Regions from separate parts of the Paraliobacillus sp. X-1268 genome, predicted to be linked through region 1. Evidence: predicted binding sites of a transcription regulator. Region 1 holds the regulator's gene; the other holds the start of a gene.
What was found. The regulator LexA, encoded in region 1, represses DNA repair genes until DNA is damaged. The targets are predictions, from matches to a motif close to CGAACATATGTTCG.

Region 1 (12,960 bases):
TATTACGTAAGACCATTTGCAGAATTCCACCGTGACGGTAGTAATCAATCTCCACTTCACTATCAAAGCGAGCTACAACTTGAAAACTTACTTCACTTCCATCTACTCTTGTTGCTTTTGCATTTACAAGTTGATTGGGTTGAACTGTTTCATCAATATTTATTTCAAATGTTTCTGTTCCAGTTAAACCTAATGATTCAGCTGATTCGCCTTCATTAAATTGCAATGGTAAAACGCCCATCATAACTAAATTACTACGGTGAATACGTTCATAACTTTCTGCAATCACTGTTTTAATACCTAATAGCTTGGTACCTTTTGCAGCCCAGTCACGCGAACTTCCCATGCCGTAATCTTTTCCTGCAATAACAAGTAAACCTGTATTATCTTCTTGGTATTTCATTGCTGCATCATAAATTGGCATCACTTCATCCGTTGGCCAATATGTTGTATATCCACCCTCCGTACCAGGTGCAAGTTTGTTCTTAATACGAATATTAGCAAACGTTCCACGCATCATCACTTGGTGATTTCCACGTCGCGAACCATATGAATTAAAGTTTCTTGGTGTTACACCATTTTCTTGCAAGTATTGCCCTGCTGGCATATCTTTTGCAATTGCACCTGCTGGTGAAATATGGTCTGTTGTAACAGAATCAGCAAATTTTCCAATTACGCGTAAACCAGATAGTGCTTTAACTTGATCAGCTTCCTTAGCTAAACCTTCAAAAAATGGAGGGTTTTGAATATAGGTAGAATCATCATCCCACTCATATATAGGCTCATCAGTTGTTTCAATTGCATTCCACTGTTCATTTGATTTGAAAATATTCTCATACTCTTTCTTGAAAATATCTGGCGTAACAACTTTAGCAACCTCTGAACGAATTTCCTCCATTGTTGGCCATAAATCAGCAAAATAAACAGGTTCTCCATCTTTGTCCATACCAAGTGGTTCATCTTTAATATCTATATCAACCGTTCCAGCTAAAGCATAAGCTACAACAAGTGGTGGAGAAGCTAGATAATTTGCTTTAACAAGTGGATGGATACGTCCTTCAAAGTTTCTGTTACCAGATAGAACAGATGATACTGTTAAGTCTGCATTTGCAATAGCTTGTTCAATTTCAGGCAATAACGGACCAGAATTACCGATACAAGTTGTACAACCATATCCAACCAAATTAAAACCTAATTTATTTAAATAAGTCATTAGACCAGCATCTTCAAGATATCTTGTCACCACTTTTGAACCTGGTGCTAAAGATGTTTTTACATAACTTGGTACATCTAGCCCTTTCTCTACAGCCTTCTTAGCAAGTAAACCTGCTCCTAACATTACATACGGGTTTGATGTATTTGTACAAGATGTAATCGCAGCAATTGCTAATGAGCCAGTCTTCATCTTAGATGTACTACCGTCAGGATGTTCAATTAAGGCTTCTTTTTCAAATTCAGATTTATCTAAACCGAACCCTTGATTTCCGGCAGGATTAGAAATAGTTTCATGAAAAAGCTTTTTCATGTCAGATAGAGCAATTAAGTCTTGTGGACGCTTCGGACCAGATAGATTCGGTTCTAAATCAGATAAGTTTATTTCAACTAAATCTGTAAATTCTGGATCTGCTTGATCTGGTGAATACCAAAGACTATTTTCTTTACAGTATTTCTCGACTAAAGCAATATGATCCTCGCTTCGGCCTGTTAAACGTAAATAATCTAACGATTCTTGATCAACTGGGAAGAATCCACAAGTTGCTCCATATTCAGGAGCCATATTTGAAATGGTAGCACGATCAGCAAGTGGCATGTCTTGTAAGCCAGGTCCAAAATATTCAACAAATTTACCTACCACTTTTTTCTCGCGTAACACTTGTGTTACTTTTAATGCTAAGTCTGTAGCAGTTGTTCCATCAGGATAACTTCCAGTGAATTTCACTCCAATTACTTCTGGTGCCGGTAAATAGGAAGGTTGACCTAACATGCCTGCTTCAGCTTCAATACCGCCAACACCCCAACCTAATACACCCAAACCATTAATCATTGTTGTATGTGAATCAGTTCCAACCAATGTATCAGGGTAAGCATCAAATTCACCTTCTTTATTTTCAGTTGCATGTACTACATTTGCAATGTACTCTAAATTAACTTGGTGAACAATACCTGTTGCTGGTGGTACTACACGATAATTTTCAAATGCCTTTTGAGCCCAATTCAAAAACTCATAGCGTTCTGCATTACGTTCAAATTCAAAACTCATATTAGCTAATAGAGCTTTATTTGAACCATATTCATCAACCTGTACAGAGTGATCAATAACCAAATCTACCGGTACTTCGGGATTGATTTTATCAGGTGAACCACCAAGATCAACCATCGCTTTTCGAAGGGATGCAAGATCAACTACAGCAGGAACACCAGTAAAGTCCTGTAAGATAACACGTGAAGGCTTGAATGGTACGTCTGTTTTAGCTACTTGACCCCATTTTGCTAAGCCTGCTATGTGCTCGTCTTTAATAACTCTTCCATCATATTGTCTAAGTAAAGATTCCAATAGTACTCGAATAGAGAAAGGTAACCTAGATATTTCTCCAATTCCTGCCTTTTCTAAGGCTTTTAGTTGATAATAATTATACGTTTTACCATTTAAATCGAACTTTTTTTGCGCGTTAATAGTATGATTTATTTCTGTCATACATGATACCCCCCATATTAAATAAAACTCATAATACTCCCCGTATCCTATCAATAGTAGGATTCCAAACATCTACGTATATTTCATTTTAATTGAAATCGACAGATAAGTAAAATAATTTGTCTACATTTGTCAGTCATTGTGTTAATCAAATCGATAATTTTAAGAATAAAAACCATATAGAAACACACATTAATTATTGAGGTGGTGACAACAAATGGCAGATAAAAAACAAACAGAAAAACCTAACAAACCTTTAAGTGGATCAAAAAAAGTTAAAAATAGAAATCATAGTCGACAAAAGAAAAATGCAAGTCATGATTTATAGTTTGATTACACGTAAAAACAGCCATGTTAATCTCGGCTGTTTTTACGTATAATCAGCTATTATTAATTAGTGGTAAGGAAACACAAAAGGTACTTCCTTTATCTTGATTTTGTAGGATATCTAATACACCATTATGGTTTTCTATAATCTTATTTGAAATCATTAAACCCAATCCAGTACCTTCTTTTTTTGTTGTAAAGAAAGGTTCTTTTAACTTATGTAATAAACTCTCTGGTATCCCTGGACCTTCGTCAATAACAGAAATAGAACAATATGTTTGATCATCTGTTACATGAATCTGTATCGTACCACCATTAGGCATTTCTTCAATTGCATTTTTAATTAAATTTATAAGGACTTGTTTTATTTGTGTACGATCACAATAGACCGTCTGATCTACTTCAATTTGCGAAATAAGATTAATATTATATACTTTAGCCTGTGTGTTCAGTAATGTAATAACATCTTGAACCATATCAGATACACTCTCATTTTTTCGTTCATCTGTCATTGGTTTAGCAATAAATAAAAGTTCCGATGATATAGCATCTATTTTTTCAATTTCATCAATCATAATTTTATAATATTCTTCTTTACGATCTATACCAGCCTGAAGCAGTTGAACAAACCCTTTCAAGGATGTAAGCGGGTTTCTAATTTCATGCGCGACACCGGCTGCTAATTGACCTGCTATCGACATTTTTTCAGAACGAATTAACATTTGTTCTGCTTCTTTTTTGTCTGTGATATCTTTAGACAAGCAGATATATAATTTTTCTTGTGTATCTCTTGAAAACAATGAAGCAATTACAGAATCAATGCTCCTATATCTTCCAAATGCATCTCGAATGTTAGCAGTGAATTTTTGAACTTTTTTTTCGTTTTTGTTAATTTTTTCTGGAATTCTTTCTTGGTCCATTGGTGAAAAATAACTAATAGCATTACTTGCAATTAGTTCATCTTTTTCAAAACCTAAAACCTTCTCTATAGAATTAGAAACGTAAATTACTTCACTTTTATCATTACAAATTGTAATAAAATCAAACCCTTGTTTATCAATCCAATTTAATACTTCTTCCGGTAAACTGGCTAGTTTAAATTGTTTGGGTTTCTTTGCAATTGAGAATGTTGCTAAAATAGCATTGTCTGTATTTTCATCAATTTCATAACCTGACATAAAATACCCCCTTTCAAGGAACCAAACCCACCCTACCATTACTTAACAATGATAACACAGTTATTTCATGTATATTAGCAATTTGTAGTAAATATTAGCGAAAATAGTGATAAATTAATCTTTTTTAATAAAACTTAAGTAGGTATAAAGTATATGATAACATAATGAGTCGTACGAACTATTAGATTATTCGAAATTATCACTTTTTATTTTTAAATATTTCGTGAACATTACTAATCTCCATGTCGCAATCATACCAAAAGCTAACAAAAAAAACATACCGCTCGTTTCACCAATAGATATAGAGGAACTGATAGCTAACTTTAATATAATTCGAACAATTAATAGACCTACCAAAATAACAACAAAATATTTTGAAGGCGTTAAATAAATATTCCCTTTTTCGAAGGTAAACGAAGTTGATTTAATAAGAAATATTGAGAAGACCATTCCCACAATTAATGCTTCTGCAACTTGTGAGAAAGAGACGCGAAATATAGGCACTACAAACATAAAAGCACCTGTACTCATAAAAAGAGGTGGTAGTAAGATCCGTGCCGCGTTTGTCGGCCTTTTTGATGCGCGTGCACGAACAATAATCATCGTTGTTGCCATTATTAATCCCACAACTGTACTAGCTATAGCCCAAAACATCATTTATACTTCCTTTACATTTTATTTTAGATGATAATATTTGCGTTAAAACTTATAAATCCCTTGCACCAATTGGTGGCAAGGGATTTATAAGTTGCAATGCCTATACGTATCGAATCATTGAATCATTGAATATATTATTTCGTTTGATTTTGATTATTCATTGCACGCATCATTTGATTAATCTTTTTCTGTGATGGTTTTTGACCCATCTGCATCATTAGTGTTCGTAACATTTGTTCATTAATTGGTGGGTTCTTTTTCAAATAATTCATCATGTATCTTCTAGCGATGAAAAACCCAAGCGCAACACCAGCAATTAAAGCTACTATAGCAATAACTACAATCCAAATCGTGCCCATGTCTAGCCTTCCTCCTTCAAATTCTCTCTCATATAGTATAGTAGACAATAACAAAGATTACAATAGTAGAGCTAGGAAAGCAAGACTTGTTTTTTGATTGGAGAGAGCCAGCCGTAATTCATGCCACTCTTCTCCATAATATAACAACAGTGATCATACTTCTCTAGCCATTCAAATAACATGGTATTGGCTACCTCTAGTGATTCACAATCTACTTCAAGCCATCTTTCATGCACAGTAAATGTATTAGTAGCATTCTGGTTAAAATAATAGACAATACGTTTATTCTGGACATAACGATTTTTTTTTGCATTTTCATTTACATAATGCAGCAATTGATCAGCAGATATCGTCCTAGTTATGTATAGAAATTGTGCAGCTAAATCTTTTCTGTTTTGCTGATCAAAATAAGATTGAAAAAACCGATTTAGTAACTCTGGTTTATAGAAATAAGAATAACAAACTTCACTATTTAAAAAAAACACATAATATTTTTGCATAAGCTTGTCCCCCTCTTTTGACAAACAGTATACAAAAAAAAAGATGCATATCTTGTCATAATGAAGTAAAAAAATAATAAGCTTTTGTCAAATCCAAAAAAAACCTCACTTTATTGTGAAATAAAGTGAGGAATTGGTTAAATTACGCTTTAATCATCGCTTCAAATCTTTTAACTACATTATCAACAGTGAAACCATATTCTTGCATGATCTTATCACCATTAGCAGATGCACCAAATGTATCAATTGCTAATATGTCACCTTCATCACCTGTATAACGTTCCCAACCAAATGGTGATGCCATTTCAATTGCTAAACGCTTCTTAACAGTAGATGGTATGACTTGTTCTTTGTATGCTTTATCTTGTTTATTAAAACGATCCCAAGATGGCATACTCACAACACTTACATCATAACCTTTTTCTTTTAATTCGGCTTGTGCTTTTACTGCTAACTGAACTTCAGATCCAGAAGCAAGTAATAGTGCATCAGGTGTTGCTTTTGTTGCAGCACTTACTACATAAGCACCTTTTTTAACACCTTCATATGCATTATCTTTCGTATCTGGTAATGTTGGTAGGTTCTGTCTTGTTAAAACAAGCATAGTTGGTACCTTTTCAGACTCTAAAGCTAGACGCCATGCTGCTTGTACTTCATTACCATCACCTGGACGAATAACTGATAGATTTGGCATTGCTCTAAATGCAGCAAGCTGCTCAACCGGCTCATGTGTTGGACCATCTTCCCCAACAGCAATAGAATCGTGTGTCAAAACATATGTGACAGGTAATTCTTGAATGGCAGATAAACGTACAGCAGGACGTAAATAGTCACTGAATACAAAGAATGTGCCACCAAAAACTTTTAATCCGCCATGTAATGCCATACCATTTAAGGCTGCAGCCATCGCAAATTCACGTACACCAAACCAAATATTTCGACCAGAATAATTATTTTTAGAGAAATCTTCTGCACCATTAATTTTTGTTTTATTTGAACCAGCTAAGTCAGCACTTCCACCAAAGAAATATGGTACTGCTTCCGCTACTGCATTTAAAACTTCACCTGATGATGCTCTTGTAGCAAGTGTATGTTCGCCAGCTTCATATACTGGAAGGTCTTTTGCCCAATCTGATGGTAGTTCACCTTTGATTGCATCTTCCAGTTCCTTAGCAAGCTCTGGATGTGCTTTTTTATATGCTGAAAATACATCATTCCACTCTGCTTCAGTCTTTTTACCACGTGTTACAATTTTCTCTTCAAAATCTTGATAAACTTCTTCAGGCACGAAGAAATCTTCATGACTCCAGTCATAAAATTCTTTTGTTAATTTAATTTCATCTGCACCTAATGGCGCACCATGTGAAGCAGAAGAAGCTGATTTATTTGGTGAACCATATCCAATAACAGTCTTCACTTCAATTAAAGTAGGTTGATCTAGATTTGTTTTCGCTTTTTTGATCGCTTCACGAATAGCGATAATATCATTGCCATCTTCTACTCGAATTACTTCCCAGCCATATGCTTTAAAACGATCTTCTACATTTTCAGAAAAAGCCTGGTCTAATTCACCATCTAATGAAATGTCATTAGAATCATATAGTGCAATAAGTTTACCTAAGCCTAAATGTCCAGCTAAAGATGCTGTCTCATGTGAAACACCTTCCATTAGATCGCCATCACTAACAAGCGCATAAGTAAAGTGATCAACTACATTAAAATTATCTCTATTGTATTTAGCAGCTAAGTGCTCTTCAGCCATTGCCATACCAACAGACATCGCAACACCTTGTCCTAATGGCCCAGTAGTTGCTTCAATTCCGTCCGTGTGTGTTACTTCAGGATGACCTGGAGTGATAGATCCCCACTGACGAAATCCTTTTAAATCTTCAATTGATACGTTGTAACCTGATAAATGTAGTAACGAGTACAATAGCATAGATCCGTGTCCTGCTGATAATACAAATCTATCTCGGTTAAACCAACTAGAGTTTTTCGGATTATGGTCCATAAAGTCAGTCCATAATGTATATGCCATTGGTGCTGCCCCCATTGGTAATCCTGGGTGCCCAGAGTTAGCATTTTCAATTGCATCAATAGATAGCGTGCGAATCGTGTTAATAGAGCGTTGTTCAGTTTGTTTTGACATACTTTGTATCCCCTTTCGAAAATTATGAAAATATGTACGTACAATTAATATCCTATAATGAAAACGGATAATAAACAAGTACTATCTTCAAGAATATTCAATTATTTTTAATTTTCTTTTCTCAAATTCTTCACTTTTTCTGGAGTGACATCATCTCCATTAGGATCAATGATCTTCATCCCTTTGAATTCATTTTTAAAAGATTGTCGTACATTTTTTAAATATTCTTGTCTTAGTTTTTGCTGTTCTTCTTTTTCTTCACTTGTTAACCCTTCTTGTTTGGCCTTTTTAGCCAGCATATTAATACGATCTAATTTATCTTTAGCTAACATCATTCTTCTCCTTTACGTATAAAGTTTTCTCGAAAACAGAAAAGACAAGTATCCTTTAATATGGATTCCTTGTCTATTCATTCTATATGAAAGGTATGCTCAGATTCAAGCGATACATATTCTTGGTATCTTCGGTGAACTGTTGCTTTGGACACTTGAAAACCCAATCCACGAAGCGTAGTCGCTATTTCACCAAAAGTTAATTGATTGTCTCGCAAACGTTTTACCTCTTCAATTGGAAATTCAATTCGATTGCGACCAATTGCGTGATCACGGTTACGAAGGTTTTTAGCTGGATCGTAGCCATTTTTAATAGCTTTTTGCATCCCTCGTTTTATTTTAATGTTATGAATTTTACGTTGGTACTCTTCAACAACACCTACAATCTGTAAAACCATTGCATCAGATTCAGATAATTGTAATTCTCCTTGATTGGATAAAGCATATATTTTCACACCTAACTTAGAAAATTGATGGAATAAGGCAATTTTAGTATTACCTCTTCCTAGTCTTGTCTCATCTTGAACTAATAGACAATCCACTGCTTCAGTTGCACATTTTTCTAATATGGATAAAATACCATCTCGTTCAATTTCATATCCACTTTGCCTTTCTTCTATAATACTGATGACTTCCATTTGTTCTTTTTCTGCTAACTCTATCAATTCTTGTTTTTGTCTATGTAAGGAAGAAGACTGCTCTTCTTTTTCCGTGCTTACCCGACAGTATATAATCGCTCGCATGATAACTACCTTTCTATTTTAAACATATTTTTTAACTAGAAACTAAACCCATATACATAAATCCTAACGTAAGAATGAACGAAATGAAATAGAATAAATCCACCATAGTAATATTAGTTATTTTATTAAACATTTTGTTTCCTCCTTTGATATTAAGAACGATTGTTCGCATCTGTATTTTATTATAACCGAACGATTGTTCCTGTCAAGTCTTTTTTAGAACTTATGTTTGTGTATTTGTGATAAACATGCTATACTTTCACTAATAAAATATGTACGGAGGTGCATCATTATGACGAAAATTTCAAAACGTCAACAAGCAATCTTAGATTATATTAAAGATGAAGTAGCAGCAAAAGGATATCCACCTTCAGTAAGAGAAATTGGCGGGGCTGTTGGTCTAGCATCAAGTTCCACCGTACATGGGCACCTTGCTCGACTAGAGAAAAAAGGATACATACGTAGAGATCCAACGAAACCTAGAGCAATAGAAGTATTACATGCCGCTGATGACTCTAGTATTCCTAAAGGAGAAGTAACGTTTGCACCTGTTATAGGGAAAGTTACTGCTGGTATCCCCATTACTGCTGTTGAAAACATTGAAGAATACATCCCACTACCTTTAACTCTTACACATGGAGATGCTACCGATCAGTCAATTTTTGTACTTGTAATTGAAGGCGAAAGTATGATCGAAGCAGGTATATTAGATGGTGACATGGTAATTGTAAAACAACAGCAAACCGCTCAAAATGGAGAAATTGTAGTCGCCATGACAGATGAGAATGAGGCTACAGTTAAGCGCTTTTTCAAAGAAAAAGACCATATTCGTCTACAACCCGAAAACGCAACAATGGAACCACTCATATATGATAATGTTTCCATTTTAGGTAGAGTAATAGGCTTATATAGAAATATCCATTAACAATAAAAGAAAACTCCACTTAAACATAGTGGAGATTTCTTTTATCCGTTGAACGTACTAATAAATGAATCAAACCCTATTTCATTTAATTCATCTACACGGCCTTCAGCATTGGACCTGTTTTGAAATGACCCAACAATCACTCGGAAGTAAACTTGCCCTTGGTCATTAAATTCCGTTATAAAACTACTATAACCATGCCTATTTAGAACATATCTACGTTGCTTCGCATTTTTCTCGGATTGAAACGAACCTGTAACAACTCGGTAAAAAGATGACGTATCAGGTTCTTCTGCATTCGAGTCTTCTTCTAATTCAAATGCTTGTGCGATACCAGATGCATGTGCACGTGCTACTTGTTCAATCCATTGTGGCGTTTTCATTTCTTCAGCTTCAGCATCATTATCTATAAAACCATTTTCTGTCAATATTGCTGGCATCGTCGTTTCTCTTAACACATGAAAATTCGCTTCTTTTTTACCTCGATCACGCCATCCAATCGTTTCAACAATTTCGTCGTGAATAGTAGATCGCAATCGTTCTGTTTCAGATTTCGAAGCAAAATTACCATTCCATATATAGCTTTCAAAACCAACACCGCCACCTGCGTTAATGTGAATGGAAAGATAGTAATCGGCATTCCAATCATTCGCAGCGTTTGTTCGATTGGTCAGGGAAACTGACTGATCTGTTGTTCTTGATAGACGTGTGGTGACATTTTGATAAGAATCGTTCAATATCTGTTGTAATTTTAGAGCAATATTTAATGTTATATCCTTTTCTACTAACCCGTTACTACTTGCACCTGAATCATTTCCCCCATGTCCAGGATCAATAAAAATTTTCGTCATTTGTCAAACCTCCTTCACTACCTTTATATGAAATAAAAAGGTTTTACGTGTGGACTGATCTTCCATAACGGAGGCTTAAATTTAGATATTCTTTTCTTAAATATTCTAACAACTAATTCCTATATCCTCATTAAAACTGGTGCTTAGAATTCCTCTAATAACAAATTCCATAAGAAAACAACTGATTTAATATAAGACTTTCCGAAAATATTACCCGGGCAACCGCAAAATATGACTTTTTCTCTTATTGGTTTCTTCTGCAAATTAATATAGATAAGAGTAGGCTAAAACTCGATAAAACAATCGATAGTATAAAATAAGGTGGATAATAGAGTAATTCTATCTCGTTTTCATCTTTGTCTATGGGAAATCCAATAAAAGCATAGTTAACCTTCTCAATTTTTTGCTTTTTATTATTAACTTTAACTTGCCACCCTTTTTCAAATGGAATAGGTAGCATCATGAAATAATCATTTCTATCGTTGTTAAAAGTTATGGATATTCGATTATCTTTCCACTTTAACGTACTATTATTTGATACCTTGTTTTTTTGATATTCCAAACGGGCATAGTCTGTTTGATATAGTTCTAAATCTCTTAAGATGTACTTTCCTTTAGGTAGTCTAATTCGAATTTTATTCGAATTATCTACGCGGATTGTTAGCTCATCATCATATGTTTTATAAATAGATTGATTAGATTTTCGTGCAGTTTTATAATCGTTTACTTTTAATGTAAACCCTTGATCGACTGCAGTGTTCTCTAAATGAAAGTGTACGTACAGATCCTTTGCTGCAGACGTTAATGAATCTGTTTCTATATCTAAACCACCATTTTCCTCAGTAACAGTTAATACGTTATTCGTATAAGAAGCACCAACCATCATGATTTTCGTTTGGTCGATAAGATTAGCGTCTTGTGCTATTTCTGCGTTTGTTTGTTTCGTGTTGGGTATAATTACACCTTCGAGCATCGCATACTCTTTACTTAAATCAGAAACCTGTTCGACATCTTTTTCTGAAAAGAAATTTTTAGTTGTTCGAATAAAAGGCAATACATTATTGTTTTCTAAAACGATATAGTTCTTTGATTCAAGTATTTTTGAAAATCCATATGGTACGCCCTCTTCGCTTTCCTTCTCCCTTATCATGTACTTTCCTTGAAATAAACTATATAAGTGCGCCCGATTACCAAATGTTGCATATCTACTAACACTTTCCCTCCCTGTGTCAATATTTAGATCGTTCAAATAAAGATCGATCAAGCGTTCGTTTAGTATACTACCGTACACACTTATTCCGTTAAAATCTTGCACAATTGGTGTATTATTAAGTCTGTCTACTTTCCAGTCAATCCGGTATAGCGAATCGGGGTCTTTGTTTTTAATTTGTTGCAAAAGCTCTCTTTGTTCTTTTCCGTTATATTTATCGCTCAACAAATAATTTTTAGAGGATTTACTAACTTCCCCTGCTTGAGAAAGACCATATTGAAAACTATTCGCAAAAATGATTACGAGTAACAAAAGTCCTACATACATAATATAAAAAGCACTTTTTTCTTTTTTAAATACAGCATAAAAAAGTAATAAGATAGTAATAGATACCATTAATAAAATTGCCAAAGAAAGCAGTGAAAAAACATGTAAATCATCAATAAATATAATTGTACCAAGATAAAGAATTAGTACAATTACACTTGATAAGATCATTCTTCTTTTCGTTACACGTTGAATGTGTTCTAAACCAAATGAAATAGCTCCTGCAATAGAAAAAGAAATCAAGTATTCCCAACGATATTGAGGTGCTGAGAAGCCATTGAATGCACTTGCAACAAGTGGACTAAAATGAAAGAAGATAAAAAAACTACTTAAAACAGAATACAGTCTAAATGTCTGCACTTTGAAAAGAGAAAGACTGAATAAAAGTAGTAAAAATACGGTAGGTAGAATAATATAACGACTATCAAATAAAATATTATCCCAGCTAAAAAAAGATACGGATTTCTGATATGCTGGTCGAAAGTTATGTAAATATCCATAAACAGCTGGTATAAAAGCTACTGCACTAATTCCAAATCCTAAAAAACCTGAACAAATAAAAAGCTTAGCGTACTTGCCTTTATCTGATTCATTCTCTGCCAACGGAATAAACCAACGAAAGATAATATATAGAATAATAAAAATTAAATTAACATATGCAAAGTAAAAATTATTAATAAGCGTTACAGCTATCGCAAAAATGAGCC
Region 2 (12,960 bases), on a different contig from region 1:
CATCTTCATTCTCTATCCCAGCTAATTGAACCCTTATACGGTTTGGTTCTTCAATATTGAAATTAGGCTCACTTACACCTAACACATCGACACGTTGACGCAATGATTCAACAGTGGCTTCAAGATCAGCCGTATCTATTTCTCCACCATCAAGCGCCTCCACATCATACAAGATCTCAACTCCACCTTGTAGATCTAAACCTAATTTTATATCTTTTGTAACACCTGTTATTGTCGTCCCAATCGTACCTGCTAAGACTAAGACGATCAGAAAAAAGGCAATAATTCTGCCTCGTTTTACCATGGACAATTGCGCCTCCTCTACACTATTCTTCTTTTTAAAAAAACTATGTAAGACTACTTTCTAAAAGAATAGCGTAACTCATTTAAACTCTATTACATTTTCATATTTAAAACTATACTACCAAAATATTATGAAACGAAGATCAACTAATGTCAATCCAAAAATCACAAATAAGCAATAAGTGTTTAGTTCACTTCATTCATTATATTTAATGCAGCAATAGAAGCCATCAAATCTTCATTTTGATAAGATTGCATGGTCAAATAACTCATGAATTTACTAGCACTTAAATGATAAATATCTTCTACTATCTCAAACAACCGCTTTTCCGGATTACCTTTCCACACTTTTTCAATTAAGCAATTCCATACAATTTTGCGTGTTGCATTATCATAGCCCATTAAAATTAATTCCTCTACCTTACTATCCAAGACCACTAGTACTGTACTTTTCCAGTCTTCTACTTGTTTAACTACTACCATATATAAAACCTCCTCTTTCGGATTTATCTAACTGCTTGTCATGCTTGACCAATCTATCTGCATATACATTATTGTATAGGAATTTTATTTTTTTGAGAAGGTAGGATTGTCAATAATGACAAAACAAACATTTTTGCAAGGAACACTTATATTAATAGTTGCTGGACTTATCACACGATTATTAGGCTTTATTAATCGAATTGTTGTAGCTAGGTTAATGGGTGAAGAGGGTATAGGCCTTTACAACATGGCTTTACCAACCCTGTTTCTCATCTATACTTTATCACAGTTTGGACTACCTATCGCAATTTCCAAGCGGGTAGCTGAAGCAGAAGCAAATAATAACACGAAACAAATTAAAAAAATTCTAATAATTTCTCTCGTTATCACTGGTACATTAAGTATATTTTTTACAATAGGGATGATTATCAGTGCACCAATTATTGCAAGGCATTTTTTAACAGACCCAAGAACATTATACCCATTACTAGCCATTACGCCAATGGTACCTATTAGCGCCATATCATCCGTTATTCGAGGTTATTTTCAAGGGCGACAAAATATGAAACCACAAAGTTATGCACAAGTTATCGAACAAATAATACGAATTTCATGTGTAGCGTTTTTTATAAGATTATTACTTCCTTATGGAATTGAATTTGCTGCTTGTGGAGCTATGATTTCAGTTATAATTGGTGAACTCATTTCACTTATGTTCATGCTACGAATGTTTCGCAAACATAAACGAATCACATTACATCATGCTACTTTTTCATATATAACAACGGGGAAAGATACATTAAAATCTTTATTATCAATTGCCTTACCTAGCACGGGGAGCAGATTAGTTGGTTCAATATCAAATTTCTTAGAACCTATTTTAGTATCTCAAAGTTTGGCTATTGCCGGTATTACCACGATTGCTGCAACCAAGCAATATGGTGCATTAACCGGTTATGCTATTCCACTTTTATTTTTCCCTACTTTTATTACACATTCTTTAGCTGTAGCCTTAATTCCAAATATTAGTGAAGCAGAAGCGAAACATAATCATTCTTTAGTTCATTACCGTATCCATCAAGCAATTCGCATTTCCTTCGCTTCTGGTGCAATAGCTACAATTATATTAACTATGTTTGCTTCACCTATTTTACATTTTATGTATGGCACAACAAATGCAAGTGGGTTTCTTATTCTAATGGCGCCTTTATTTTTATTTCTATACATTCAATTTCCATTGAATGCTACCTTGCAAGCATTAGACTTTGCTCAAAAAGCAATGTGGAATAATATACTTAGTACATGTGTGAAGTTTGTTATATTAATTGTCTTAACAACAAATCCGGCATTTGGCATTATGGGGGCTGCAATTGCGATGACAGTAGGTGTAGTTTTAGGGACATTTTTACATCTAGCAACATTAAATAAAGTAATACAATTTCGTATCCCAAAAGTTGACTTACTTAAAATGATTGCGTTGTTAGGATTAACATGGCTAACAGCTAACATTTTAAAAGAAATCTTTACTGGGTACCAAACTACATTACTTCCATTTTTATTGCTCTTAATTTCGATTCTGATTGTATATATCTGTTTGCTTTTTTTCTTGCGATTTATTACAAAAGAAGAATTAGCTCAACTACCATTCATTAATCGTTTTGTTTCTTAAGTATATTCATTTTTTATATCTACAAACCAGTTTTTAGATTGATCTAAAGAACAAAAGGATATCTGCTTTATATCAGCATATCCTTTTTGTTTTAAGTTCGCTATAAGCCAAGATTCATTTTGATCTATTTTCTCTAAACCTTCTAATTGAATGACACCATCTATAATCAGTGGAACAACAAAACCGTTTTTAGCACTTTCCTCTTCTTGATTCGCATTTTCAAAAATAGATAACTTACCTGATGGTTCCAAAATAGCAAATGCTACATCTTGAATACTCTTCGTTCCATTCTCTCTTAGTTGTTGCAATAAATCATCAAACGTATATCGATTTTTCTTCATTTCATACTCATCAACTTTACCACGTGAAATAATTACGGAGGCTTTTCCTTCAAACCAGTCTCTAAAATGCTTGTTTTTTAATGATAGCCATGCAACAGTTCGCTGAATAAACAACAAAAGACCCATTGGGATGAGAGCTTCAATCAACATCCTATCGGTATCCTCGACTGTAAACACCGCCATTTCTGCCACCATAATAAATACAACGATATCTAATATACTCAGTTCTCCAATTTCTCGTTTACCCATTAAACGAAAGATAATCACAACTATGATATAAATAAAGAATGTTCTAAAAATTAACGTTCCTAACTCAAAATCCATCGTTATCCCGTCCTCACTTGATGGTCTTTCCTCCTTTTATTATCGCCTGTTTTCTAATTATTATCCTATTAAAAAGGAATCAATAAAAGGACGCAAATAACGGAAATATATATATATTGTGCAAACAATCATTGAAAATAAAACAAAAGGAATTCCATACTTTAAATAACGCATAAAGGATATACTTTCTCCCTCGCCCTCCGCTAATCCAGCTACGACAACATTAGCAGATGCACCAATTAATGTACCATTACCACCTAAACACGCACCTAGAGCAAGAGCCCACCATAATGGATCAACGTTCGTCATCCCATAGGCCTGAAACTCTTCTATAACCGGTATCATAGCAGCAACAAAAGGAATATTATTAATAATTTGTGAAATTAATCCTGATATCCATAGTAGTATAATAGCTGTTAAAGGAAGGTCACCTTCTGTTACCCATATAATATATCGTGCCAGTTCATCAATAGCACCTACTTCTTCCAGGCCACCTACTAACATAAACAATCCGATAAAAAAGAATAAGGTAATCCATTCAATCTCTTGAAATACTTTTTCTGTTTCTAACTCCTTTTCCGTTAACATAAGTAAAAGAAGAGCACCAAAAACAGCTACAGTTGTTAGATCAATATGAAAAATTGGATGAAGTAAAAATCCAAGAATTGTGAGACTTAGCACAGATACTGATTGATAAATCATCGGGCTTTTTTTAATATATTTACTAGCATTAATTTGTAGTAAGTCATCTACTAAATGCAATTTCATGACAAGCTCTTTTCTGAATCGCAAGACTACAAATCCAAGCATACAAATAAATAAAATGATAACAACAGGCCCTAAATTAGTAATGAATGATAAAAATGTAAAATGTTCAACTGCTTGCCCAATCATTATATTTGGTGGATCTCCAATTAGTGTAGCTGTTCCTCCTATGTTAGAACTTAAAATAATAGTTAACAAATAAGGAAAAGTTGGCAACTCCAAAAGCTTTGTTAATGTTAAAATGATCGGCACAAATAAGAGGACTGTTGTTACATTGTCAAGTAACGCAGATCCTAAAGCAGTTAAAACAGCCGTCCCTATTAACAATGGAATTGGGGCTCCATTTACTTTCTGTGCAAATATTATTGCAATATAAGTAAATAATCCCGTTTTCTTCGTAATAGAAACTAAAACCATCATTGAAAAAAGTAATGCAATTGTGTTCCAATCAATGTAATCAGTGAATACGGCCTCCCACGTATATACTTTTGTAAGTAATAATAGGACACCCCCTGAGAGCGCTATTAATGCCTGATTAACCTTTTCCGAAATAATAAATAGATAGCATACGATAAAGATGATAATTGCTATTGTAAAAGCCATTGCTTGTCCCCTTTCCAAGGGTAAATTAACCTGTCTAAATACATAGAGCTTTTCTATCAATATATGCTGAGATTAAGAAAATATTTAAGTCTTTTTCAGCAATTGTTGCATAGATTTAATTAACACGTAATTTAGGACAAGCGAAGGAGGAACAACTATGGTAAATACGAGGTTTAAGGCACTGTTACATGGCTGGATTGTCATATTAGCTATTCTATTATTAGCAAGTCTTATTTTATCTTTATTACTACGCTTTACTTCTTTAGGAGCTTCTACACTTAGTGGAACAACAACAATTATTAGTTTTCTTGCATTATTTGCAGGGGGTTGGGTTGCTGGACTAAAAGCCGGAGAAAAAGGATGGCTAATTGGGATTCTTACTAGTCTTGGATTTTCTTTATTTATTTTCTTATATCAATACTTAGGACTTCAAACTGTTTTTTCTTTATCACAGATTTTATATCATACTGGGTTTTTAGTAACGGGTCTAGTTGGAGCTATTTTTGGGGTTAATACGTATCGTAAAGCCTAATAACTATACTTTCTGATCGTTCACTAGGTTTGGAATTGCTTGATAGTATCTAAAAGAGACTACTTATTTAAAAAATTTAGTTTAACACGAAACATCTATACACTACGACGTAAGGGGTGTTTTCGAAACAAAATAGAGAGGGCAGCACTTGAGTGCTGTCCTCTCTATTTTTTAGCCTGTAACGTTTTATTAATTAAGCTTCTGTCTGAGAGACTACATCTCTAACAGACGAACGATCATATGTAAGCTTCGTTCCATCTACTTCAATAATAACTGTATCTTCATCGATCGCATACACAGTTCCATGCATACCACCAATCGTGATAATTTTGTCTCCCTTTTGTAGATCGCTTTGCATTTGTCTTACTTTCTTTTGACGTTTTTGTTGTGGACGAATTAAAAGAAAATAAAAAATCACAAACATTAAAATAAACGGAAAAACTGTTGCAAGTATATCCAATCTATTCCCCTCCTTCTTAAAAGTTTTTAGCATTTGGTTTATTATAACCATAATCTTCAAAGAATTTCTCTTTGAAATCACCAAGACGATCTTCTTTTATCGCTTCGCGGACTTGCTCCATTAAGTTTAACAGAAAATACAGGTTATGATAAGTAGTAAGTCTAAAACCGAAAGTTTCATTTGCTTTTACTAAGTGACGAATATACGCCCGAGAGTAGTTTCTGCAAGTATTACATTTACAATTTGGGTCAATTGGCGAGAAATCACGTGCATATTTTGCATTTCGAATAACAACACGACCTTCCGAAGTCATGCACGTACCATTTCGTGCTATGCGTGTTGGCAAAACGCAGTCAAACATATCAATTCCCCGAATTGCACCATCAATTAAAGAATCAGGCGATCCTACACCCATTAAATAACGTGGCTTTTCACTTGGAAGCATCGGAGTCGTGAAATCTAAAACACGATTCATCACATCTTTAGGCTCACCAACGGAAAGTCCACCAATAGCGTAACCTGGAAAGTCAAGTGACGTTAAGTCTTTAGCACTTAAACGACGAAGGTCCTCATATTCGCCTCCTTGAATAATTCCAAATAAACCTTGATCTCCAGGACGATTATGTGCTTCTAAACATCGTTCAGCCCATCTGCTCGTTCGTTCTACTGAATCCTTCATATATTTGTGTTCTGCTGGATATGGTGGACATTCATCAAAAGCCATCATAATATCCGCACCTAAAGAATTTTGAATATCCATTGCTTTTTCTGGTGACAAAAATAACTTTTCCCCACTAATATGGTTACGGAAATGAACACCTTTTTCTTCTATATCACGTAAATCACTTAAACTAAACACTTGAAATCCACCTGAATCGGTTAAAATTGCTCCATCCCAATTCATAAATTTATGCAAGCCTCCAGCTTCTTTAACAATATCTTCACCAGGTCGAAGCCATAAATGATAGGTGTTTGATAGTATTATTTTGGAACCTATCTCTTCTAATTCTTCAGGACTCATTGTCTTAACTGTTGCGAGTGTGCCCACCGGCATAAACATTGGTGTATCAAAAGAACCATGAGGTGTATGAACCTTACCTAATCTAGCCCCCGTTTGCTTACATGTTTTAATTAATTCATATGTGATTGCTGCCATGTTTTGTATTTTTCCTTTCTAGTTGTAAAATTTATAGAATTAACATTGCATCGCCAAAACTAAAAAAGCGATATTTTTCACGTACTGCTTCGTTGTATGCTTCTAATACAAAATCTCTATCCGCTAAAGCACTAACTAACATAACAAGTGTTGATTTCGGCAAATGAAAATTGGTGATTAATCCATCAATTACACGAAATTTATAAGGAGGATAAATGAAGATATCCGTCCAACCATTAGCTGCAACTAGCTTCCCATCATAATCACGTGCGATCGTCTCTAACGTCCTTGTAGAAGTTGTTCCTACTGCTATAACTTTACCACCATTTTTTTTCGTGTTGTTAATCGTATCAGCTGTTTCTTGTGACATATGATAAAACTCAGCATGCATATCATGTTCTTCAACTGTATCAACACTTACCGGACGAAATGTACCTAATCCAACATGCAACGTTAAGAAAGTAACTGCAACACCTTTTTCTTTAAAACTCTCTAACAGCTCCTCAGTAAAGTGTAAGCCTGCTGTTGGTGCTGCTGCAGATCCTTGCTCACGTGCATATACCGTTTGATAACGATCTTGATCAGGTAATTGCTCTTTAATGTATGGAGGAAGTGGCATTTCTCCTAGTTGATTTAACACTTCTAAGAAAATTCCTTGATAGTTAAACTTCACAATTCGACCACCATGTTCTTTTAAATCTAGACAAACACAGGTTAACTTGCCATCTCCAAAACTTATTTCAGTTCCTATTTTGACCTTTTTTCCTGGTTTAACTAGTACTTCCCAAACATCTTCTTCCTCTTGTTGATGAAGCAATAGCACTTCTATTTTTGCACCAGTATCAATTTTACTTCCAAATAATCTTGCTGGCAGTACTTTGGTATCATTTAATACTAAACAATCGCCAGTATTTAAATAATCTAGTACATCTACAAACTTTTTATGTTCTATTTTTCGATCTTTTCTATCCATTATCAATAATCGAGATGATGTTCGATCTTTTAATGGCGTTTGTGCTATTAACTCTTCTGGTAAATTGAAATCAAAATCTTTTATCTCCATGTTGCACTCCTTAACGAAACTTACTAATAATAAATAAAATAACCGATAAAATCACACTTATTATAATAGATGTCATAATCGGAAAGTGAAAAGAAAAGTTCCCTCTCTTAAAGCTAATATCCCCAGGTATTTTACCAATAATCCCAGACAATACACCAACTATAATCAATACAATACCAATAACAATAAGCATTTTTCCGAAATCGGTCAAGGTTTTGGCACCTCTCGATTAACATGCTGATAGGCTTTTGGTGTAGCAAGACGTCCTCTTGGTGTACGTTGAATAAAGCCCATTTGCAGTAAAAATGGTTCATAAACATCTTCAATTGTTTGTGATTCCTCGCCAACTGTTGCGGCTAATGTATCTATGCCAACCGGTCCACCTTGAAAAGAATCAATTATAGCGAGTAGCAGTTTATGATCAATGTGATCTAATCCAGATTGATCGACCTGTAACATCTCTAATGCTTCTTTGGTAATAGCTAAACTAATTGCAGATTCTCCTCGCACTTGAGATATATCTCGCACACGTTTTAACAACCGATTAGCAATACGTGGTGTTCCACGCGATCTTCTTGCAATCTCTACTGCTGACTGTTTTTCAATTGTCACTTCGAAAATAGAGGCAGTACGTTCTACAATTTCACATAAATCATCCGTTTCATAAAATTCTAAGCGACTTAATACACCAAAACGGTCACGCAATGGTGCTGTTAATAGCCCAGCTCGTGTCGTTGCACCTACTAATGTAAATGGTGGTAATTCTAAGCGCACTGAACGAGCAGTAGAACCTGTACCTATCACGATATCTAAACAAAAGTCTTCCATCGCGGGATATAGTATCTCTTCCACAGCACGTGGCAATCGATGAATCTCATCAATAAACAGAACATCTCCTGTTTCCAATGAAGACAATATTGCTGCTAGATCTCCGGCACGCTCAATTGCTGGCCCAGAAGTTGTTCGAAATTGTACACCCATTTCATTTGCAATAATAGAAGCCATTGTCGTTTTTCCTAAACCAGGTGGGCCATATAATAAAACATGATCTAAAGGTTCATTCCGCAAGCGGGCTGCTTCAATAAAAATCGCTAAATTTTCCTTCGCTTTATGTTGTCCAATATACTGCGCCAAGGTGGAGGGACGTAGGCTTAATTCGATGGATGTATCTTCCTCATGTATTTCACTTGAAATCATACGTTCTTCCATTTCCTCACCCCTCTAATTTTGCATAAGTAGTGCTAAACCTTTTCGCACTAATTCATCCGTATTTTTAGAAGCCTCTTCTTTTAACTTAGGGGAAATTTGTTTAATTTCTCGATCAGAGTATCCTAGTGATTTTAATACTTCTACTGTTTCATCTAATGCCTTTATTTGATCTGTTGTAACTTTTACAGTTTTAGCATCCGCTACATTAGCAGATACATCAAATTCTATTGTTAACTTCCCTTTAAGATCTAAAATCATTTGACGAGCCGTCTTTTTTCCTACTCCAGGAAAACTCGTTAAGAATTTTTCATCTTCTTCCTCAATTGCCACAACAAAATCTTGTACACCAGCAGTGGCGACAATTGATAAAGCACCTTTTGGTCCAATTCCTGAAACATTCAATATTCGTGCAAATAATGATTTTTCGTCCACCTTTGAAAATCCATATAAAGTTTGAGCGTCTTCTCTTATGTAGTGGTATGTAAAAATACGTACCTGCTCACCTAACTGATCTTGAAATTTAAAAGGATTTGCACAAATAATTTCATAACCTACTCCATTTGCTTCGACAATAGCAGTCGTTTCAGTCACTGTATCTAGTTTACCATTTATGTACGCAATCATCATCATCTCTCCCTAACATTCTCCAAAAAATCTTTACTCTAGTTTATCACACAATCGTACGTTCGTATAACATCACTTTCAGACATTTGAGCATATTACATTAAACGTTGGATTTTATGAGTTTAGAGTATGTCTATTATAATAGCTTGACACAATTTCAAAAAATTGTTGATTTTCGAAGAACCATAGACTCTGTAGTAACTACCATGTTGATTTGCGCTACAGGCAGTCGCTTTCCGCGGGCAAGTCTTCAGCTAACTTCTATTTTGAATTGTGAGACTTTCTTGTTATACCAAGACTTAAGTGCCTGATTTACATTACGAAAGTTGAGAAAGTAAAAATAAACTAAAAGAAAACAAGCGAAGCATCGATCCGCTTCACTTGTTTAACCTTGGACTTGTTTTGTTGGAGAGAGATCACGATAAACTTCTAAAACTTGATGATAGGTTTCTATGTCTTCAATCTTAATTCCTGTTTCTAATTCTTCTATTTGAAAACTCTCTAATGTGCTTGTATCGATTTGATAAAAAGATTGAATTACTTGCTGATGTACAGGTTCACCCTCAAAAATAGATAGCATTCCTTCTTGTAAACCAAAATAACCATTTGCCTTTAAGTATGGAGAAATATCATCCACTTGCTTTCTAAAAGTCATTTCACCTGATGATTGTTCTACTAGTTGCCAATCTTCATACGATGCCCAAAAGTCTTCCATTGCACCAATAGACTCTTCATGCGTTTCTTCCTCTATTTTACCATCAAGATATTGTTTCTGTAATGTCACTTCTAATACTAGTTGTTCATTAACTTCAGGTTGGCTTGTTGTTGGTGTAACTTCTCTTTCTATTACATCATTAACATCGCTTTGTTCTTTGTTAACACTAACAATTAAAACCACGACTGCTATTACACTAATTAACACGCTTATATAAATTTTTTTTCTATGCATTTGTTTTCACCTCGGTCAATTAAACTTATGCAACGATAGTTTGTCCTATCATTGTTATCTTTGACCAATAGTTAAATTTTTATACTTTCGTGAAAGTATAAAAAACAAAACAAAAATACCGACTAAAGGTTTAGTCGGTATACACTACAAAATCATATTCATCAGGATCAATAATTCGCACTTCAAATATCTCATTTTCTTCTAAAATAATTTCTTCTCCGTTATAGTAACGGATAGCATCATTAAAATCTTCATTATGCATCGCAATAGCATACTTATTGTCATGCAATTTTTTAACTTGATTAAATTTCAATTCTCTTTTTGCACTTTGACTTGCTTTTTGATAGATTACATAGTAATCCTTTTCATCATTAATAAAATGATCTAAATGTTTGAGTGCATCTTGTCTGTCTGTAGTAAATTGATCTTGTAAAGCTTCACTATCATTTATTTCACTCATTGAAGACACCTCATTATGTTTTTTATCATTATATTCTAATTTGCTTGATTTAGAAATGGCTTACTGCCTATTATTTTTAAAATAATCAGAAATATGTCAGACTTTATTATATTTTACCATCTTTATTCTACTAAACCGTTATGATGAATCTCTTGAACATCCTCTAAATCTTCTAATACACTTAGTAACTGTTCCATTGACTCCGAATCTTTCTTACTTAATTCTGTATACGTTTGAGGGAACATTGTTACTTCTGCTGTTTCCAACTCGTACTCCTCTTCCATTAAATTAGCTTTAACTTCTTGAAAATCTTCTACCTCTGTAAAGATTTCATATACTTCTTCATTTGTTTCCATTTCTTCTGCCCCAGCTTCTATAGCAGTAAGAAGCATCGAATCTTCATCAGCATTTGTTGCCGATTTTTCAATCACTATGTATCCTTTTCGTTCAAATAAAAAAGAAACACACCCATTTTCACCTAAATTACCATTATTTTTTGTAAATGCATGGCGAACATCAGCAGCTGCTCTATTTTTATTATCTGTTAACAATTCGACCATTACCGCTACACCACCAGGGCCATATCCTTCATAGATAACTTCCTCGTAATTTGCGCCATCTAACCCACCAGTAGCTTTTTTAATTGCCCGATCAATATTATCATTTGGCATATTGGTTGCCTTTGCTTTATCTATTGCTAACCGCAGGGAAGGATTCATTTCAGGGTCTCCTCCACCTTGCTTTGCTGCGATAAAAATTTCTTTTGCAGCCTTCATAAATATTTTGCCTTTTTTTGCATCTTGAGCGTTTTTACGGCGTTCAATATTCTTCCACTTCGAATGACCTGCCAATTATATAACATCCTTTCCTAAATATACCGTTGATATTAAGTACTTTATATTACTATAACATATCTAGATTTTCCTTTAAAACAGGTAAAAGACTCTTTGTATGTTTCAATTACAAAGAGTCTTTTTTAAAGTAAAAATTCAAGCCTTATCAATTAAAATACTTCTGGTGCTTTAGCCATTTCACGTTTATGCGCTGTTGTACGGTGCATTCGATCAATAATTTCTTTATCCTTTTCAGGAACTTCATTACCTTTGAGATAACTATCAATAGTTGCATAACTTGTGCCCATCTCGTTCTCGTCTGTTTGACCTTCCCATAGACCTGCACTTGGCTGTTTATTGATAATTTCATCTGGTACACCTAAGACTTTAGCTAATTCTCTTACTTCACCTTTCGTTTGATGCACTAGTGGTACTAAATCGACACCACCGTCTCCGAATTTAGTGAAGTAACCAGTATACCATTCGGCAGCATTGTCTGTACCGACAACTAAGTACTGATGATTTGCTGCTAATGCATACAATGTACTCATACGTAAACGCGCACGTAGATTAGCATCTGCCAATTGCTTTTGATCAGGATTTAATGTACCAGCCTGTGTCAATTGGCTATTAATTTCAGTTAGCATAGTATCATGTGTGTTAGTTAAATCAATTGTTACATTGTCTATTCCAGCAGCTTCTACTACTTTATTTGCATGTACCAGGTCTTCAGGATTACTTTTACATGGCATCATAACACCTAAAGAAGCCTCAGGAGCAGCACGCTTAATCAGGTTTGCAACAACTGCTGAATCAATTCCCCCACTCACACCGACTATTAAACCTTTTACGCCAGTTTCTTTGATTTGATCTTGTAACCATTTAACGAGTTTTTCTGCTGTTTCTTGCATCTTTGATTATCCCCTTCCACTATCATTACTATTATTTTAGCATGGTATCTACTTGGTCGACAAACTTTTTCCGCTCCTGCCAACTCATTGAAAACTGCTCTATATATGCCTTTATCTCTGCTTCAGTATGAGGTCTTGTCATATAATACCACCATTCACGTATTAAATCAGTTGGAACAGTTACACCAATTAACAACAAACGCCATTCTTTTAGCGAGTAGGTGTGTATGTATGTGTATAATTGATCAAGACTGTGATCTATATACGGTAAGAAA

Region 2: ruvA (Holliday junction branch migration protein RuvA) is a predicted target of LexA. The motif match lies at 9,584-9,597, and genes of this name have one in related genera.

What each region holds. Positions count from the first base shown of each region.
Region 1 is NZ_QJSK01000001.1:328,199-341,158, forward strand. It holds gene acnA (aconitate hydratase AcnA) at 1-2,695, opposite strand, end outside; gene D2K62_RS01755 (small acid-soluble spore protein P) at 2,913-3,023, shown strand; gene D2K62_RS01760 (ATP-binding protein) at 3,076-4,200, opposite strand; gene D2K62_RS01765 (CcdC family protein) at 4,387-4,854, opposite strand; gene D2K62_RS01770 (YneF family protein) at 4,992-5,216, opposite strand; gene sirA (sporulation inhibitor of replication protein SirA) at 5,288-5,716, opposite strand; gene tkt (transketolase) at 5,859-7,865, opposite strand; gene D2K62_RS01785 (DUF896 domain-containing protein) at 7,973-8,197, opposite strand; gene D2K62_RS01790 (YneB family resolvase-like protein) at 8,275-8,940, opposite strand; gene lexA (transcriptional repressor LexA) at 9,233-9,865, shown strand; gene D2K62_RS01800 (N-acetylmuramoyl-L-alanine amidase) at 9,907-10,716, opposite strand; gene D2K62_RS01805 (YfhO family protein) at 10,961-12,960, opposite strand, start outside.
Region 2 is NZ_QJSK01000012.1:2,257-15,216, reverse strand. It holds gene secDF (protein translocase subunit SecDF) at 1-304, opposite strand, end outside; gene D2K62_RS12775 (post-transcriptional regulator) at 490-786, opposite strand; gene spoVB (stage V sporulation protein B) at 902-2,455, shown strand; gene D2K62_RS12765 (DUF421 domain-containing protein) at 2,452-3,120, opposite strand; gene D2K62_RS12760 (ArsB/NhaD family transporter) at 3,181-4,488, opposite strand; gene D2K62_RS12755 (TIGR04086 family membrane protein) at 4,646-5,020, shown strand; gene yajC (preprotein translocase subunit YajC) at 5,214-5,480, opposite strand; gene tgt (tRNA guanosine(34) transglycosylase Tgt) at 5,497-6,636, opposite strand; gene queA (tRNA preQ1(34) S-adenosylmethionine ribosyltransferase-isomerase QueA) at 6,668-7,699, opposite strand; gene D2K62_RS12735 (DUF2905 domain-containing protein) at 7,710-7,910, opposite strand; gene ruvB (Holliday junction branch migration DNA helicase RuvB) at 7,907-8,908, opposite strand; gene ruvA (Holliday junction branch migration protein RuvA) at 8,921-9,532, opposite strand; gene D2K62_RS12720 (BofC C-terminal domain-containing protein) at 9,918-10,481, opposite strand; gene D2K62_RS12715 (hypothetical protein) at 10,612-10,941, opposite strand; gene D2K62_RS12710 (YebC/PmpR family DNA-binding transcriptional regulator) at 11,064-11,792, opposite strand; gene nadE (NAD(+) synthase) at 11,945-12,685, opposite strand; gene D2K62_RS12700 (aminoglycoside phosphotransferase family protein) at 12,717-12,960, opposite strand, start outside.